4 regions of the Serratia sp. TSA_130.1 genome follow, and region 3 is predicted to be linked to each of the others. Evidence: predicted binding sites of a transcription regulator. Region 3 holds the regulator's gene; each other region holds the start of a gene.
What was found. The regulator PurR, encoded in region 3, represses purine synthesis genes. The targets are predictions, from matches to a motif close to CANGCAAACGTTTGCNTG.
Positions count from the first base shown of each region.

Region 1: the regulator PurR is predicted to act here: its motif matches at 2,154-2,171, upstream of raiA (ribosome-associated translation inhibitor RaiA).
Region 2: the regulator PurR is predicted to act here: its motif matches at 2,674-2,691, upstream of purT (formate-dependent phosphoribosylglycinamide formyltransferase).
Region 4: the regulator PurR is predicted to act here: its motif matches at 2,094-2,111, upstream of purL (phosphoribosylformylglycinamidine synthase).

Region 1 is NZ_JBQZFS010000003.1:535,769-539,610, forward strand. Features, by position in the region: gene tyrA (bifunctional chorismate mutase/prephenate dehydrogenase) at 1-51, shown strand, start outside; gene pheA (bifunctional chorismate mutase/prephenate dehydratase) at 107-1,264, opposite strand; Phe leader region at 1,307-1,433, opposite strand; gene ACUTQY_RS15630 (hypothetical protein) at 1,385-1,432, opposite strand; gene raiA (ribosome-associated translation inhibitor RaiA) at 1,556-1,897, opposite strand; gene bamD (outer membrane protein assembly factor BamD) at 2,210-2,941, opposite strand; gene rluD (23S rRNA pseudouridine(1911/1915/1917) synthase RluD) at 3,073-3,842, shown strand, end outside.
Region 2 is NZ_JBQZFS010000001.1:370,470-374,311, reverse strand. Features, by position in the region: gene ACUTQY_RS01730 (glycosyltransferase) at 94-1,095, shown strand; gene ACUTQY_RS01725 (YoaH family protein) at 1,166-1,405, shown strand; gene purT (formate-dependent phosphoribosylglycinamide formyltransferase) at 1,440-2,618, opposite strand; gene cspE (transcription antiterminator/RNA stability regulator CspE) at 2,865-3,074, shown strand; gene dbpA (ATP-dependent RNA helicase DbpA) at 3,222-3,842, shown strand, end outside.
Region 3 is NZ_JBQZFS010000004.1:267,662-271,503, forward strand. Features, by position in the region: gene ACUTQY_RS16895 (C40 family peptidase) at 1-778, shown strand, start outside; gene sodB (superoxide dismutase [Fe]) at 978-1,556, shown strand; gene cydH (cytochrome bd-I oxidase subunit CydH) at 1,621-1,710, opposite strand; gene purR (HTH-type transcriptional repressor PurR) at 2,033-3,058, shown strand; gene punR (DNA-binding transcriptional activator PunR) at 3,046-3,842, opposite strand, start outside.
Region 4 is NZ_JBQZFS010000007.1:95,094-98,935, reverse strand. Features, by position in the region: gene purL (phosphoribosylformylglycinamidine synthase) at 1-1,999, opposite strand, end outside; gene mltF (membrane-bound lytic murein transglycosylase MltF) at 2,278-3,738, shown strand; gene tadA (tRNA adenosine(34) deaminase TadA) at 3,739-3,842, opposite strand, start outside.

The sequences.
Region 1 (3,842 bases), on a different contig from region 3:
CTGGTGGAGAGCCGCACGCTGTTGCGGCAGGCTAACGACAGCCGGCAGTAAAACAGCGGGCAGTAAACATAAAGGGTTCGGCCAAGCCGAACCCTTTTTTACGGTTTCAGGATGGGTTGACCGGCACCACGGTGTCGCTTGGGTAACAGCCCAGCACCTTCAGCGAGCGGGTGATCGGCGCCAGATCGCGCAGCGCTTTTTGCATCGCCTCGGCGCGCAGGTTGGCCTGCACATCGATATAGAACATCTCCTCCCACGGATTGCCGTTGATCGGACGTGATTCCAGCTTGGTCATGATGATGCCGTTATCGCGCAATACCAGCAGCGCTTCGACCAGCGCGCCGGATTGTTGGCCGGTCGCCATGATCAGCGTGGTTTTTGCCGGCACCTGTTCGGAGACATCAATCGCTTTGCGCGCCAGGACGATAAAGCGGGTGATGTTTTGCTGCTGGTTGGCGAGATTGTGTTCCAGCACCTGCAGCCCGTACAGCGCGCCGCCGGCCTCGCTGCCCAGTGCAGCCACCTTCGGCGAATTCAGCTTGGCGACTTTCTCCATCGCGGCCGCCGTGCTTTCGGTGTATTCGATTTTCCAGTGCGGGAAGCGGTTAAGGAACTGGCTGCACTGTTGGAACGGCTGCGGATGGCTGTAGACGGTTTCTATCTGGCTCAGATCGCTGTCGCCGGCGATCAGAACGCAGTGGTTGATCGGGTTGGTCAGCTCGCCGACGATCGACAGACTGGTGTGTTGCAGCAGATCGTACACCTCGTTAATCGAGCCTGAGCTGGTATTCTCGATCGGCAGAATCGCGTAGTCCGCTTGGCCGGTTTCCACCTGGGCGAAGATATCCTGAAACTTCTGGCAGCCACATTCGATCAGCTGATCGAAGTGGCGGGCAGCGTATTGGCGCGCAGCCAGATGCGAGTAAGAGCCTTTCGGACCGAGGAAGGCGATGCGGGCGGAGTGCTGGCTGACGGGGTTGAGCTGGTGCTGTAGCAACGCCTGCTGGGTCAGGACGGAATCTTCGATGATCAGTTGAAACAGGCGGGTGACGTAAAAGCCGTCCAGGTCGTAAGGCTTGGCGGCGGCGATCAGCGCATCCAGCAGATCGCGCTCGCGCTCTTTATCGCGGATCGGGCGATGAGAGTGCAGCTTGGTCTTGCCGACTTCGATCGCCAGCTCACGGCGTTCCGCCAGCAGGGCCAACAGTTTCAAGTCCAGTGCGCTGATGCGCTCGCGCAGCACCAATAACGGGTTGTCAGTCATAATCAGCTTCCGCCTTCAGTTCTTATTCGTTGTAAAACAGCCATAAAAAAAGCCCCCTGTTTCCAGGAGGCCTTGTTGTTCGTCTTCGCATTCTTTCTCACACGACGAAACGCCTCCCAGTCAGGGGAAGGTAAAAAAGAATGCGAAGAAAAACGGTGTGCGTGGCATGGTCTACCTAAGGTTAATGTGATCAGGTTTTAAAGTAACCGCTGGCCTTTACCCCGTCAACAAAAATACCCGACAAAAAACGCGCCCTCGGGCGCGTTTGATGCGGCAATCGCTGTCGGACGGTTATTCCTGCTCTTGCGTGACTTCCGGCACAATGTCTTTCACGCTGGCATTGCAGCGGCGCGCTTCGCCTTTGTGCTGCACTTTGTTCAACTGGCGCTCCAGTTTGGCGATCAGCTCGTTAACGGCGGTATACATGTCATCATGTTTGGCGCTGGCGACCAGCGGGCCGTTAGGCGTAGTAATGGTAGCGTCGGCGACAAACCCTTGCGGCTCTTTGGATAAGACGATATGCGGGTTAATCAGCTGGGTCTGCCATTTTTCCAGTTTGGTGAGACGGTCTTCGACGTGATTGCGGATTGCGGGAGTGATATCCATTTGTTTGCTGGTAATGTTCAATGTCATATAACTTACCTCTCTGTCTTTCCGTCTTGGTGAATCCAGCATACCCCGCTTTTTGTTTAAATGCGTGATGTAAATCACGATTTTTTGTCACTTTTTGCAAAGTTAGTTCAATCTGTGATTCAGCATTTGAATTGGCTATCTAATGCTTGAGAGTTGCCGCCGGATGGCGCATTATCGATGAGTTGACCGGTGAGGAGCGCTAGCTAACACCGTGTTTTTACTTGTGTATTTTTCCAGTAAAAACCCGGTCGACGCCAATGAAAACGGCAGCCTTGGCTGCCGTTTGGTTTTTCTGCCGGTGCCGACGCGCGCTTATTGTGGGTTGGCGGCGATCACTTTGGCCACTTTGTCAGCCTGGCCGTTCAGCTGCAGCTGCTTGTAGGCATTTTCCATCAGCGGCAACACGTCATGCGTCGCTTTGGTATCCGGGAATTCACGCAACATCTGCTCGGCGCGATTAACGACCGCGACGTAAGCACCGCGTTTAGTGTAGTATTCCGCCACCGAAAGCTCATACTTGGCCAAACGATCTTTCAGATACACCAAACGCTTGTTGGCGTCGGTCGCGTATTGGCTGTTCGGGTATTGCTGAATCAACTGGCTGAAGTCGCGGAACGCAGCGCGAGCGTGCTGAGGATCGCGGTCCGAACGGTCAACCCCGAAGAAGCCCTGCAGCGCGCTGTCATCAAGCGCCATGTCGGTCAGGCCGCGCATGTACATCACGTAATCGATGTTCGGGTGCGTCGGATTCAGGCGCATGAAGCGATCGATGGATGCCTGAGCCATTGGCAAGTCGGCAGCCTTATAATAGGCGTAAATCAAATCCAGCTGGACCTGCTGGGAATACGGCCCGAAAGGATAGCGGTTATCTAACGCTTCGAGTTGCGTAATCGCGCCCTTGAAGTTACCGTCCTGCAGTTTTTGCTGCGCGGTAGCATAGATTTCCGAAGGCGGGTTGTCGGGAACCGCATCCTTGGATGTGGAGCAACCTGCCAGCGCCAGGCTCAACGTGGCTGCCGCCACCAGATATTTCATACGCGTCATGACGTTTTGATTATCCTCAGGGTGTTATTCCGGGAGACTGTCCGTTAAGCTCCCGACAAAGACCAGGTACAATAGCACATTATATTAAACGGCATCGCCGTGAAAACCCAACGTTAACGAAGAAGCTGCATATGGCACAACAAGTACAACTCACCGCAACGGTGGCCGAATCTCAACTCGGACAACGTTTAGATCAGGCTTTGGCCGAATTGTTCCCTGATTATTCACGATCTCGCATAAAAGAGTGGATCCTGGGCGATCGGGTGAAGGTCAATGGCAAAACGTCAAACAAACCGAAAGAGAAGGTGCTGGGCGGAGAGACAGTCGCCATCGATGCACAGATAGAAGAAGAAGCGCGTTGGGAGCCGCAGGATATCGCGCTGGATATCGTCTATGAAGACAGCGATATCCTGGTGATCAACAAGCCGCGCGATTTGGTGGTGCACCCTGGCGCCGGTAACCCGGACGGCACGGTGCTCAATGCGCTGCTGCATCACTACCCGGAAATCGCCGACGTGCCGCGTGCCGGCATCGTGCACCGTCTGGATAAAGACACCACCGGCCTGATGGTGGTGGCGAAAACCGTGCCGGCGCAAACCCGGCTGGTGGAGGCGCTGCAGGCACGCGAAATCACCCGTGAATACGAAGCGGTGGCGATCGGCACCATGACGGCAGGCGGTACGGTAGAAGAACCCATCGCGCGCCATTCCACCAAGCGCACTCACATGGCGGTGCACCCGATGGGTAAGCCGGCGGTGACGCACTATCGCATTATGGAGCACTTCCGCGCGCACACTCGTCTGCGCCTGCGCCTGGAAACCGGCCGTACTCACCAGATCCGCGTGCACATGGCTTACATTAGCCATCCGCTGGTGGGCGATCCGCTGTACGGCGGCCGTCC
Region 2 (3,842 bases), on a different contig from region 3:
TTTGCGTCATATTTTGCTCGGGCGCTGAAGCGATTTCTATTTTTCAAAAAAATAAAATTATCATTTTGTTACATTATTATTGAAGAGCTGCCTATGTCGTTAATGCTGAGCGTCATCGTCCCGATGCACAATGCGGGAGAACTGTTAGAACCTTTCCTGGCTTCGTTGCTTGCTCAACGAGAACAGCGGTTGGAGGTGATCATCGTTAACGATGGTTCCACCGACGGTTCGGGGGAGGTCGCCCACCGCTATGCGGCGGCGCATCCGCATATTCGGGTTATCGATCAGGCGAACGCCGGCGTTTCGAGTGCGCGTAATGCCGGGCTCGCCGTTGCCCGAGGAAAATACGTGGCGTTTCCCGACGCTGACGATCTGTTGGCGCCGGAAATGTATTCCACGCTGCTCGAGCAGGCCGAACAGCACCAATTAGACGTGATGCAATGCAATGGCGAACGCTATTTTGCCAGCGAGGACGAATTGCAGCCGATTTTTCCTCAGGAGCGTTTACGTACCACTGATGTTATCACTGGCGTTCAATGGTTCGAACGCGCGTTGAAATCGCGAAAGTTTATTCACGTTGTGTGGTTGGCGATATATCGTCTCGATTTTATCCGCCAGCATCGGCTCTATTTTGAACCGGGCTTACATCACCAGGATATTCCCTGGACGACGGAGGTCATGTTTAATGCCAAGCGGGTCAAATATTTAAGCACGCCGCTGTACCGCCAACGGGTGCACGACAAGTCGATCAGCAATCGCCGTCGCACCGGCAAGGCTAACGTGGATTATCAGCGCCACTATATGAAAATCGTCGAAATGCTGGAGCGGCTCAACCTGCGTTATGCGAGCACCATCGCCATTCGGCCGGCGTTTCATTGGCAGATCACCCGTGAAGCGCTGGGGATTTGCCACAGCATTCGCCGTGAGCCGGATCCGGCCGCTCAGAATCAGATTACCGAAGAGTTTTACCAACGTGGCATCGACAGAGCGATGCTCGCCAATGCGCGCGGCGTGAAGCAGGGGTGGCATGTCATGCTGTGGCGGCACCGTTTAAAGCAGTGGCGCAACGATAACGGCTGTTCACAGCCGGCCTGAGGCATAAGACGTTGGGATCCGCCGCGTTAGCGCGTATACTCCTTCTCCCTTTTGCCGGAGAGAACGACACATGCATGCAGGTATGCCATTACTGAGCCACGCGGAGCAGCAGGAAGCGGCGGATCGCATCCATCAGCTGATGGAACAGGGCATGAGCAGCGGTGAGGCCATTGCTCGCGTTGCGCAGGAAATTCGTGAGAAGCATCAGGGCGCGCATGTCGCGGTGCTGTTCGATGACGAAGACGAACAGCAGGATGCCGCGCCGGAGGCGTCGCGGGATGACGATGCTGAAGAAGACGAAGACTATTGATGTTATCGGGGCCGCGCAAGCGGCCCCGTCAGTTTTAGCGGTTGACCGCTACGGCGGCGGCGGCCTGTTTCGCCAGCTCCACCGCGAGTTCCGTGGTGTCCGCCGTCGCCAGCGCTACACCCAGGCGGCGCTGGCCGGCGATTTCCGGCTTGCCGAACAGACGCAGCTGGTTGTGCCCGCGCAGCGCGTTTTCCAATCCGCTGAAGCGCACATCGGTGCTGGTGAGCTGTGGCAGGATCACCGCCGAAGCGGAAGGGCCGAACTGGCGGATAGCGCCGATCGGCAAACCGAGAAACGCGCGCACGTGCAGGGCGAACTCAGACAGATCCTGTGAAATCAACGTGACCATGCCGGTATCGTGTGGGCGTGGCGACACTTCGCTGAAGATCACGTCGTCGCCACAGACGAACAGCTCCACGCCGAACAGCCCGAAGCCCCCCAGGGCCTTCACCACTTTCTCGGCGATAGCCTGGGCCCGGCTCAGCGCCGTAGCCGACATGCGTTGCGGCTGCCAGGACTCGCGGTAATCCCCATCCTCCTGACGGTGCCCGATCGGCTCACAGAAATGCACGCCATCCACGGCGTTGATGGTCAGCAGCGTAATTTCAAAATCAAATCTTACCAGCCCTTCGACGATCACCCGGCCACCGCCGGCACGGCCGCCCTGTTGGGCGTAATCCCAGGCGCTTTGCAGCTGTTCGGGCGTGCGGATCAGGCTCTGGCCTTTGCCGGAAGAGCTCATCACCGGTTTGACGATGCACGGGTAGCCGATATGCTCAACCGCCTGGCGGAAAGCGATTTCACTGTCGGCAAAGCGGTAGCTGGAGGTGGGAAGACCGAGATCTTCCGCCGCCAGACGGCGGATGCCTTCACGGTTCATGGTCAGGCGTGTGGCTTCGGCGCAGGGCACTACGCGGTGGCCCTGGCGTTCAAGCTCGACCAGCATGGCGGTGGCGATCGCTTCGATTTCGGGAACGATATAGTCCGGCCGCTCGTGTTCGATGACGGCTTTCAACGCGTCACCGTCCAGCATATTGATGACGTGGCTGCGGTGCGCCACATGCATGGCCGGCGCATCGGCGTAGCGATCGACGGCGATCACCTCCAGACCGAGGCGCTGGCATTCAATGGCGACTTCTTTACCCAGCTCGCCGGAGCCGAGCAACATGACGCGGGTGGCGGAAGGGCGCAGGGCGGTTCCAATCGTTAACATAGTTTCGTACCTGGATCGGTGAAAGTAAGCGGATTGATGATCGGCGGGCAGTATATACGAAAACGATTGCGCGCGCAGCCGCCGCGCCGGTTTTGTTGCCAACTGGCTGTTTTTATAACAAACAGAAATATTTGCCCTGTATGAGCGATTGTGCGTTAATAACCGACGGCGAAAGAAGGCCTACTTATTTAAAGGTTTTCGCGTCTCGTGCCGTCAAGGCAGGTTTATCAAGTAAAGGAAACACAAATGAGCAAGATCACTGGTCACGTTAAATGGTTCAACGAAAGCAAAGGTTTCGGCTTTATTACCCCTGCCGACGGCTCTAAAGACGTTTTCGTTCATTTCTCCGCTATCGTCAGCGATGGTTTCAAGACCCTGGCTGAAGGCCAGCAGGTTGAGTTCTCCATCCAGGACAGCCAACGTGGCCCAGCCGCAGCCAACGTCGTTGCGATTTAACGACTGCGTTGCCAAGAAACCCGCCGCCGGCGGGTTTTTTTATGCCCGCACCCCGTAACGCCGCCCATCTCTGTTATCATTTACCGCTGATTCGGCGCTTACCTGCGGGCGCGCCGCCATTCCATTCGTCACATAAGAGTTATCGCCGTGAGCACAGTTTCTTTTTCTTCCCTGCCGCTGCCAGCCGAACAGTTGGCCAACCTCAACGAACTGGGGTACGCCGAAATGACGCCGGTACAGGCCGCCGCATTGCCCGCCATCCTGCAAGGGCGGGACGTGCGCGCCAAGGCGAAAACCGGCAGCGGTAAAACGGCGGCCTTCGGCATTGGTCTGCTGAACAGTATCGTCGTCGGTCAGGTCGCCACGCAGGCGCTGGTGCTCTGTCCCACCCGCGAGCTGGCCGATCAGGTGAGCAAAGAGCTGCGTCGCCTGGCGCGTTTTACGCAAAACATCAAGATCCTGACGCTGTGCGGCGGCCAGCCGATGGGGCCGCAGCTCGATTCGCTGGTGCATGCGCCGCACATCGTGGTGGGGACGCCGGGCCGTATCCAGGAACACCTGCGCAAGAAAACGCTGCAGCTGGACGAGCTGAAGGTGCTGGTGCTGGATGAGGCCGATCGCATGCTGGACATGGGGTTCGCCGACGACATCGACGATGTGATCAGCTATACGCCGCCGCAACGTCAGACGCTGCTGTTTTCCGCCACGTACCCGGCAGGCATCGAGCGCATCAGCGCGCGCGTTCAACGCCAGCCGCTGAGCGTCGAG
Region 3 (3,842 bases):
GCTCTTCTTCAATTTGGCGCACGCTGCGCCACAGGCGCGTGTTGCCGCCGAGCAGCGTAAAAGCCATGCCAATGAAGCGCGGCCCGATGACCGCAGAAAAAAGAAAGCGGATAAAGCCGCCAAAAAAGCCAAAGTGACGGCCCCCGAGAAAAAAACCAAGACCGCCAAGGTCAAAAGCGAGAAAAGCGCGAAAAAGATCGTCAGCGCCAAACCCAAGGTCAAAGCGCAGAAAACCGCCAAAATTAAAGTCACCCCGCCGAAAAAGGGCTACAAAAAAGGCTATGGCCGCCACCGCGAAGCCGGTATGGCCACCGCCAAGCTGGCGCGTGATGAAAAACCATTGAAACTCAGCCCAGCGCACAAAAAGCGTTACCAGCACGCCAAGCAGACCGCGATGGCCAAGCTGATGGATCAGATGGGCAAGCCTTACCGCTGGGGCGGCAGCTCGCCGCGCACCGGCTTTGACTGCAGCGGCCTCATCTATTACGCCTATAAAGACGTGGTGAAAATCAAGATGCCGCGCACCGCCAACGAAATGTATCACCTGCGCGACGCGGCGCCGATCAAGAAAAGCGAACTGGAAAGCGGCGATCTGGTGTTCTTCCGCATTAACAACCGCGGCGTGGCGGATCATGTCGGCGTCTACCTCGGCAACGGCAAATTCATCCAGTCGCCGCGCACCGGCGAAGAGATCCGCATCAGCCAGCTTGATAACGACTATTGGCAGAACCACTACATCGGCGCTCGCCGCGTAGTGACGCCGAAAACCATCCGTTAATTCCCTGCTCTGCGCGGTTGCGGCCTCGGTCGCAACCGCCTGTTCAAGCTATCGCCTATCGCACCTCCCCACGCGCATTTCTGGCTTTTCTTCCTGTTTTTTATGATGAAAATTGTTAAGATTGAATGACCACAATAAAAAACGGCCCATATGACTCTCGCCCCGGCGGGAAGCGAATGGCGCTGTAAAGGAGGAAGCAATGTCGTTTGAATTACCTGCATTACCGTATGAGAAAAACGCGCTCGAGCCGCACATCTCCGCCGAGACCCTGGAATACCACTACGGCAAGCACCACAACACCTACGTGGTTAACCTGAACAACCTGGTGAAAGGCAGCGAGTTCGAGGGCAAATCGCTCGAAGAGATCATCAAGACCTCTAACGGCGGCGTGTTCAACAACGCCGCGCAGGTGTGGAACCACACCTTCTACTGGCACTGCCTGTCACCACAGGGCGGCGGTGAACCGCAGGGCGAACTGGCGGCGGCGATCGTCAAATCCTTCGGCTCTTTCGCTGCGTTCAAAGAGCAGTTCACCGATGCCGCCGTGAAAAACTTCGGCGCCGGCTGGACCTGGCTGGTGAAAAAACCGGACGGCGCGCTGGCGATCGTCAACACCTCCAACGCGGCCACCCCGCTGACCGGTGAAGACAAACCGCTGCTGACCGTTGACGTGTGGGAACACGCGTATTACATCGATTACCGCAATGCGCGTCCAAAATACCTGGAAAACTTCTGGGCGTTGGTCAATTGGACCTTCGCAGCGGAAAACCTGGCGTAAGCGCAGGCCTTGCCTAAGTGATGAGGCGCAGCTTGGCTGCGCCTTTTTTAAAACTGGCGGGAAATCAGTTCAACGCGGCGACAAAGCTGAAAGCGATGATCATCGCCAATGCGCAAACGGTGGTGAACAGCGACATCTTCAGATCGGTATCCATGACAACTCCTTTAAAATGGGCTTTCCTAAGGATAAAAGGCGCACAATTAGTACGTCAAATCATTTTCCCACAGTTCGCCGATAAAATCTTGTTATCATTTCCCGGTTTATAATCTCGATTACCTCTTCCACTTTTGTTCAATATGCGACAAAATTCGCAGTTCACAACTGCGTACCGGCATTCATGCCCCTCCTGATTAAGCGCTGACGACTTCAACACTAAAAACTCAGTTTTCGCTTCTCTGGAGAAGGATCTACGTAGGCAAACGATTAACATCACACTTACATGCTGTAAACATGTGAGTTCAGGAGTCATTCCTTACATGGCAACGATTAAAGATGTGGCCAAACGCGCGGGCGTTTCCACCACCACCGTTTCGCACGTCATCAATAAGACTCGTTTCGTCGCCGAAGAGACCAAAGCGGCCGTGTGGGCCGCCATCAAAGAGCTGCACTACTCGCCGAGCGCCGTGGCGCGCAGCCTGAAAGTCAATCACACCAAGTCTATCGGTCTGCTGGCCACCTCGAGCGAAGCGCCCTACTTTGCCGAAGTGATCGAGGCGGTGGAAAACAGCTGCTACAGCAAAGGCTATACCCTGATCCTGTGCAACTCGCACAACAATCTGGACAAACAGCGCGCCTACCTGGCGATGCTGGCGCAAAAGCGCGTCGACGGCCTGCTGGTCATGTGTTCCGAATACCCGGATCAGCTGCTGGGCATGCTGGAAGACTACCGCAACATCCCGATGGTGGTAATGGACTGGGGCGCCGCGCGCGGCGACTTCACCGACACCATCATCGATAACGCGTTCGAGGGCGGCTATCTGGCCGGGCGTTACCTGATCGAGCGCGGCCACCGCGATATCGGTGCTATCCCTGGCCAACTGTCGCGCAACACCGGCGGCGGTCGGCATCAGGGCTTCATGAAGGCGCTGCAGGAAGCGCATATCGATATTCGCGAAGAGTGGATAGTCCAGGGTGACTTCGAGCCGGAGTCCGGTTACAAGGCGATGCATCAAATTCTGTCGCAGAAACAGCGACCGACCGCGGTATTCTGCGGCGGCGACATCATGGCGATGGGCGCCATCTGCGCCGCCGACGAACTGGGGCTGCGGGTGCCGCAAGATATTTCCGTGATCGGCTACGACAACGTGCGCAACGCCCGCTACTTCACCCCGGCGCTGACCACCATTCATCAGCCGAAAGAGCGTCTGGGCGAAATGGCCTTCACCATGCTGCTGGATCGCATCATCAGCAAGCGCGAAGAATCGCAGGTGATCGAAGTGCATCCGAAGCTGGTCGAACGCCGTTCGGTCGCCGACGGTCCGTTCATCGACTACCGCCGCTGATCGTCCTCCCTACCGGAAGCCGGCACGGCTTCCGGTGCCGCCTCACTCAGCCACTCCTGATTCAGCGTCTCGCCATCGCCCAAATACGCCAGCAGCCAGCTCATCGCCGGTGACGGTTTATCCTGTTGCCAGGTCAGGCAGCAGGGGCTGGCGGGAAACGGCTGCTGCAACTGCAACGCCTTCAGCTCACCGCGCTGCACCCGCGGAAGCGCCAGATGCGCCGGCATCATGCCGACGCACAATCCGGCGCACAAACAGTCGAGCGCCGAGGTCCAGTCCGGCACCACCAGCCGCCGCTGGTTATCCAGCGTCCAGGTGACGCGCTTGGGCAGATTGCGCGAGGTGTCTTCCAGACAAAGCGCAGGGTACGGCCTCAACCGATCGTCATTCAACGGCCCTGCCAGCTGCGCCAGCGGATGCTGTGGGCTGACTACGCACAGCCAGTTCATATCCCCCATGTCGCGGAAAGCGAAGCCGCCGCCGACCGGCACCGCGCGGGTGGCGCCGATCGCCATGTCCACCCTGCCGTCCACCAACGCATCCCACACGCCGTTAAACACCTCGGGTTGCAGCATCAACTCGACGTCGGGGAAATGGCGGTAGAAATCCAGCACCAGCTGGCGGCTGCGCTGCGGTTTGACGATGATGTCCACCGCGATATTCAGCTGACCGCGCCAGCCGTTGGCCACCTGTTGACAGTGGCGGCGGGTGTCGAGCATTTTTTTGATAACAGCTCGCGCATCCTTGATAAACAGCGCGCCGGCCGGCGTCAGTTCCACATCTC
Region 4 (3,842 bases), on a different contig from region 3:
GGTCGCGCGCCACCATGCCGGTGACGGTGCGGTCGCCGATGGTGATCAGGAAGGTTTTCTCCGCGACGGCCGGCAGATGCAGCACGCGCTTCACCGCGTCGGCCAGCGTGATGTTCTCACGCTGTACCGCCTGGCCCTGCGCCTGCAGACGGGTCACGTCGCGGGTCATCTTCGGCGTCTTGCCGAGCAGCACGTCCAGCGGCATGTCGATCGGCTGATTGTCGAAGTGACGATCGTTCAACGTCAGATGTTGCTCTTCGGTCGCTTCGCCGATCACCGCGTAAGGCGCGCGCTCGCGGCGGCAGATCTCGTCGAACTGCGCCATCTGCGCCGGGGCGATCGCCATCACGTAACGTTCCTGCGATTCGTTGCACCATACTTCCAGCGGGCTCATGCCCGGCTCGTCGTTGAGGATGTCGCGCAGTTCGAAACGGCCGCCGCGGCCGCCGTCGCTCACCAGCTCCGGCATGGCGTTGGACAGGCCGCCGGCGCCGACGTCATGGATAAACAGGATCGGGTTCTGGTCGCCCAGCTGCCAGCAGCGGTCGATCACTTCCTGACAGCGGCGTTCCATTTCCGGGTTGTCGCGCTGCACCGACGCGAAGTCCAAATCGGCATCGGACTGGCCGGACGCCATCGATGACGCCGCGCCGCCGCCCAGACCGATATTCATCGCCGGGCCGCCCAGCACCACCAGCTTGGCGCCGACGGTGATTTCCCCTTTCTGCACGTGATCGGCGCGGATGTTGCCGATACCGCCCGCCAGCATGATCGGTTTGTGGTAGCCGCGCAGCTCCACGCCGTTATGGCTGTTGACGCGCTCTTCATAGGTGCGGAAGTAGCCCAGCAGCGCCGGGCGACCGAATTCGTTGTTGAACGCCGCGCCGCCCAGCGGGCCTTCGGTCATGATGTCCAGCGCGGTGACAATGCGCTCCGGTTTGCCGAAGTCCTGCTCCCACGGCTGTTCAAAGCCGGGAATGCGCAGGTTGGACACCGAGAAGCCCACCAGGCCGGCCTTCGGCTTGGCGCCGCGGCCGGTGGCGCCTTCGTCGCGGATCTCGCCGCCGGAGCCGGTCGCGGCGCCCGGCCACGGCGAGATCGCCGTCGGGTGGTTGTGGGTTTCCACCTTCATCAGGATATGCGCGTCTTCCTGATGGTAATCGTACGTGCCGTTCTCCGGCGCGGCGAAGAAGCGGCCGACCTGCGAGCCTTCCATCACCGCGGCGTTGTCTTTATACGCCGACAGCACATAGTCCGGCGTCTGCTCATAGGTGTTCTTGATCATTTTGAACAGCGACTTGGGCTGCTGTTCGCCGTCGATGATCCAATCGGCATTGAAAATCTTGTGGCGGCAGTGCTCAGAGTTGGCCTGCGCAAACATATAGAGTTCGATATCCGTCGGGTTGCGCCCCAAACCGGTAAAGGCATTCAGCAGGTAATCGATCTCGTCCTGCGCCAGCGCCAGGCCGAGCCGGACGTTGGCCTGCTCCAGCGCGGCGCGCCCTGCGCCCAGCACGTCGACCGACTGATACGGCGCCGGCTGATGGTGCGCGAACAGCTGTTCAGCCTGTTGCAGCTCGCTGAAGACGGTTTCCATCATGCGATCGTGCAGCAGCGCAGCGAGCTGGTGCCACTGGGCTTCCGTCAGCTCAGGCGCCTTGACGTAGAACGCCAGACCGCGCTCCAACCGCAGCACCTGTTGCAAACCGCAGTTGTGGGCGATGTCGGTGGCTTTGGAAGACCAGGGGGAAATGGTGCCCGGGCGCGGCGTGACCAGCAGCAGCCGGCCTTCGGGGGCGTGTTCGGCGAGAGAAGGACCGTACTTGAGCAAGCGCTGAAGTTTGGCGTGTTCTTCGGCACTTAGCGGTGCGCTAACATCGGCAAAGTGGACATACTCGGCGTAGATATCACTGACGGGCAGGTGGGCGTCCTGGCAGCGGGACAGCAGTTTGGTAATGCGAAAAGCCGATAAAGCGGGCGAACCACGCAGAATTTCCATAATCAAAGTTCTCTCGTCTTCGAAGCGACGGATAAGACGCTTCATTGGGCGCAACAGGGGAAAACGCGCGTCATTATAGAGAATCCTCGCCGCCGACGAAACCGTTTGCGTAGGGATTATTGATAAAAGCGCGCCGCACCGTCGAATTGTCATAACGTGTCAATAAAGTTGCACACTGGCGTTTTGTTGCGCAAAATGCCCCCCGCACTGGTGATTTAACCATGAGAAAAGTCGCGGTTGTCGTCGCCGGCGTACCTGTGCCACCACTGGATAACTATTTGAAACGTCTTAAAATAAACTACATCCTCATCGGCGTTGTCACCCTGCTTCTGGCTCTCGCGCTGTGGCCCAATATCACCTGGCGCAGCGGCCAGGGCGGGCAACTCCAGGAGATCATTTCCCGCGGCGAGTTGCGTATCAGCACGCTGAACTCACCGCTGACCTATTTCAACACCAAGCAAGGGCCGGGTGGGCTCGACTACGAACTGGCCAAGCGCTTCGCCAACTACCTCGGGGTAAAACTGGTGGTGATCCCCCATCAGAACATCAATGACCTGTTCGACGATCTGGACGACGACGACGCTGACCTGCTGGCGGCGGGCCTTATCTACAACCAGGAGCGCCTCAGCCGCGCGCGCACCGGCCCCGCCTACTACTCCGTTTCCCAACAGCTGGTGTACCGGCTGGGCACCCCGCGGCCAAAAGGCTTCGCCGACATCAAAGGCAAGCTGGCGGTCGCCTCCGGTTCCGCGCACGTCAGCACGCTAAAGCAGCTCAAACAGGATAAATACCCGGATCTCGCCTGGGAGTCCTCCAGCGATCTCACCTCCAAAGAGCTGCTGGAGCGGGTTGCCGACGGCAAGCTGGACTATACCCTCGGCGATTCGGTGACCATCGCGTTGCTGCAGCGCATCCATCCGCAGCTGGCGGTGGCGTTCGACGTCACCGACGAAGAGCCGGTCACCTGGTACCTCAAACGCGACGGCGACGACAGCCTGTACGCGGCGATGCTGGATTTCTACAGTCAAATGGTGGACGACGGCACCCTGGCGCGGCTGGAAGAGAAATACCTCGGCCACGTCGGCAGCTTCGACTACGTGGATACCAAAACCTTCCTGTCGGCCATCGACTCGGTGCTGCCCAACTTCCGCCCGCTGTTCGAGAAACACGCCAACGAGATCGACTGGAAGCTGCTGGCGGCCATCGCCTATCAGGAATCGCACTGGAATCCGCAGGCCACCTCCCCCACCGGCGTGCGCGGCCTGATGATGCTGACCCGCGCCACCGCCGACGGCCTGGGGATCAACGATCGCCTCGATCCGGAAGAGAGCATTCAGGGTGGCGCCCTGTACCTGCAGCGGCTGATGGCCAAGGTGCCGGACAGCGTGCCGGAAGATGAGCGCATCTGGTTCTCGCTGGCGGCCTACAACATGGGCTGGGGCCATATGCTGGACGCACGCAAGCTGACCAAAACGCAAAAAGGCAATCCGGACAGCTGGGTCGACGTCAAACAGCGCCTGCCGATGCTCAGCCAAAAGCGCTACTACCCGCAGCTGACCTATGGCTATGCGCGCGGGCGTGAAGCCTACAACTATGTAGAAAACATCCGCCGCTACCAGGTCAGCCTGGTGGGTTATCTGCAGGAAAAAGAGAGAAAGGCGGCGCAAGCGGCCGCCGAGCAGGAAGCGTTGGGAAAAGGCTATCCGACGGTGATGCCGGAACTGGCGCTCAACTACTGATTATTCCGGCTTATCCGCCGCCCGCTGCGCCAGCTTGAGCGCTTTTTTCTGTTCGCGGCGCAGGCGGAAGAAATTGCTCAGGGTGGCGGCGCATTCGTCCGCCA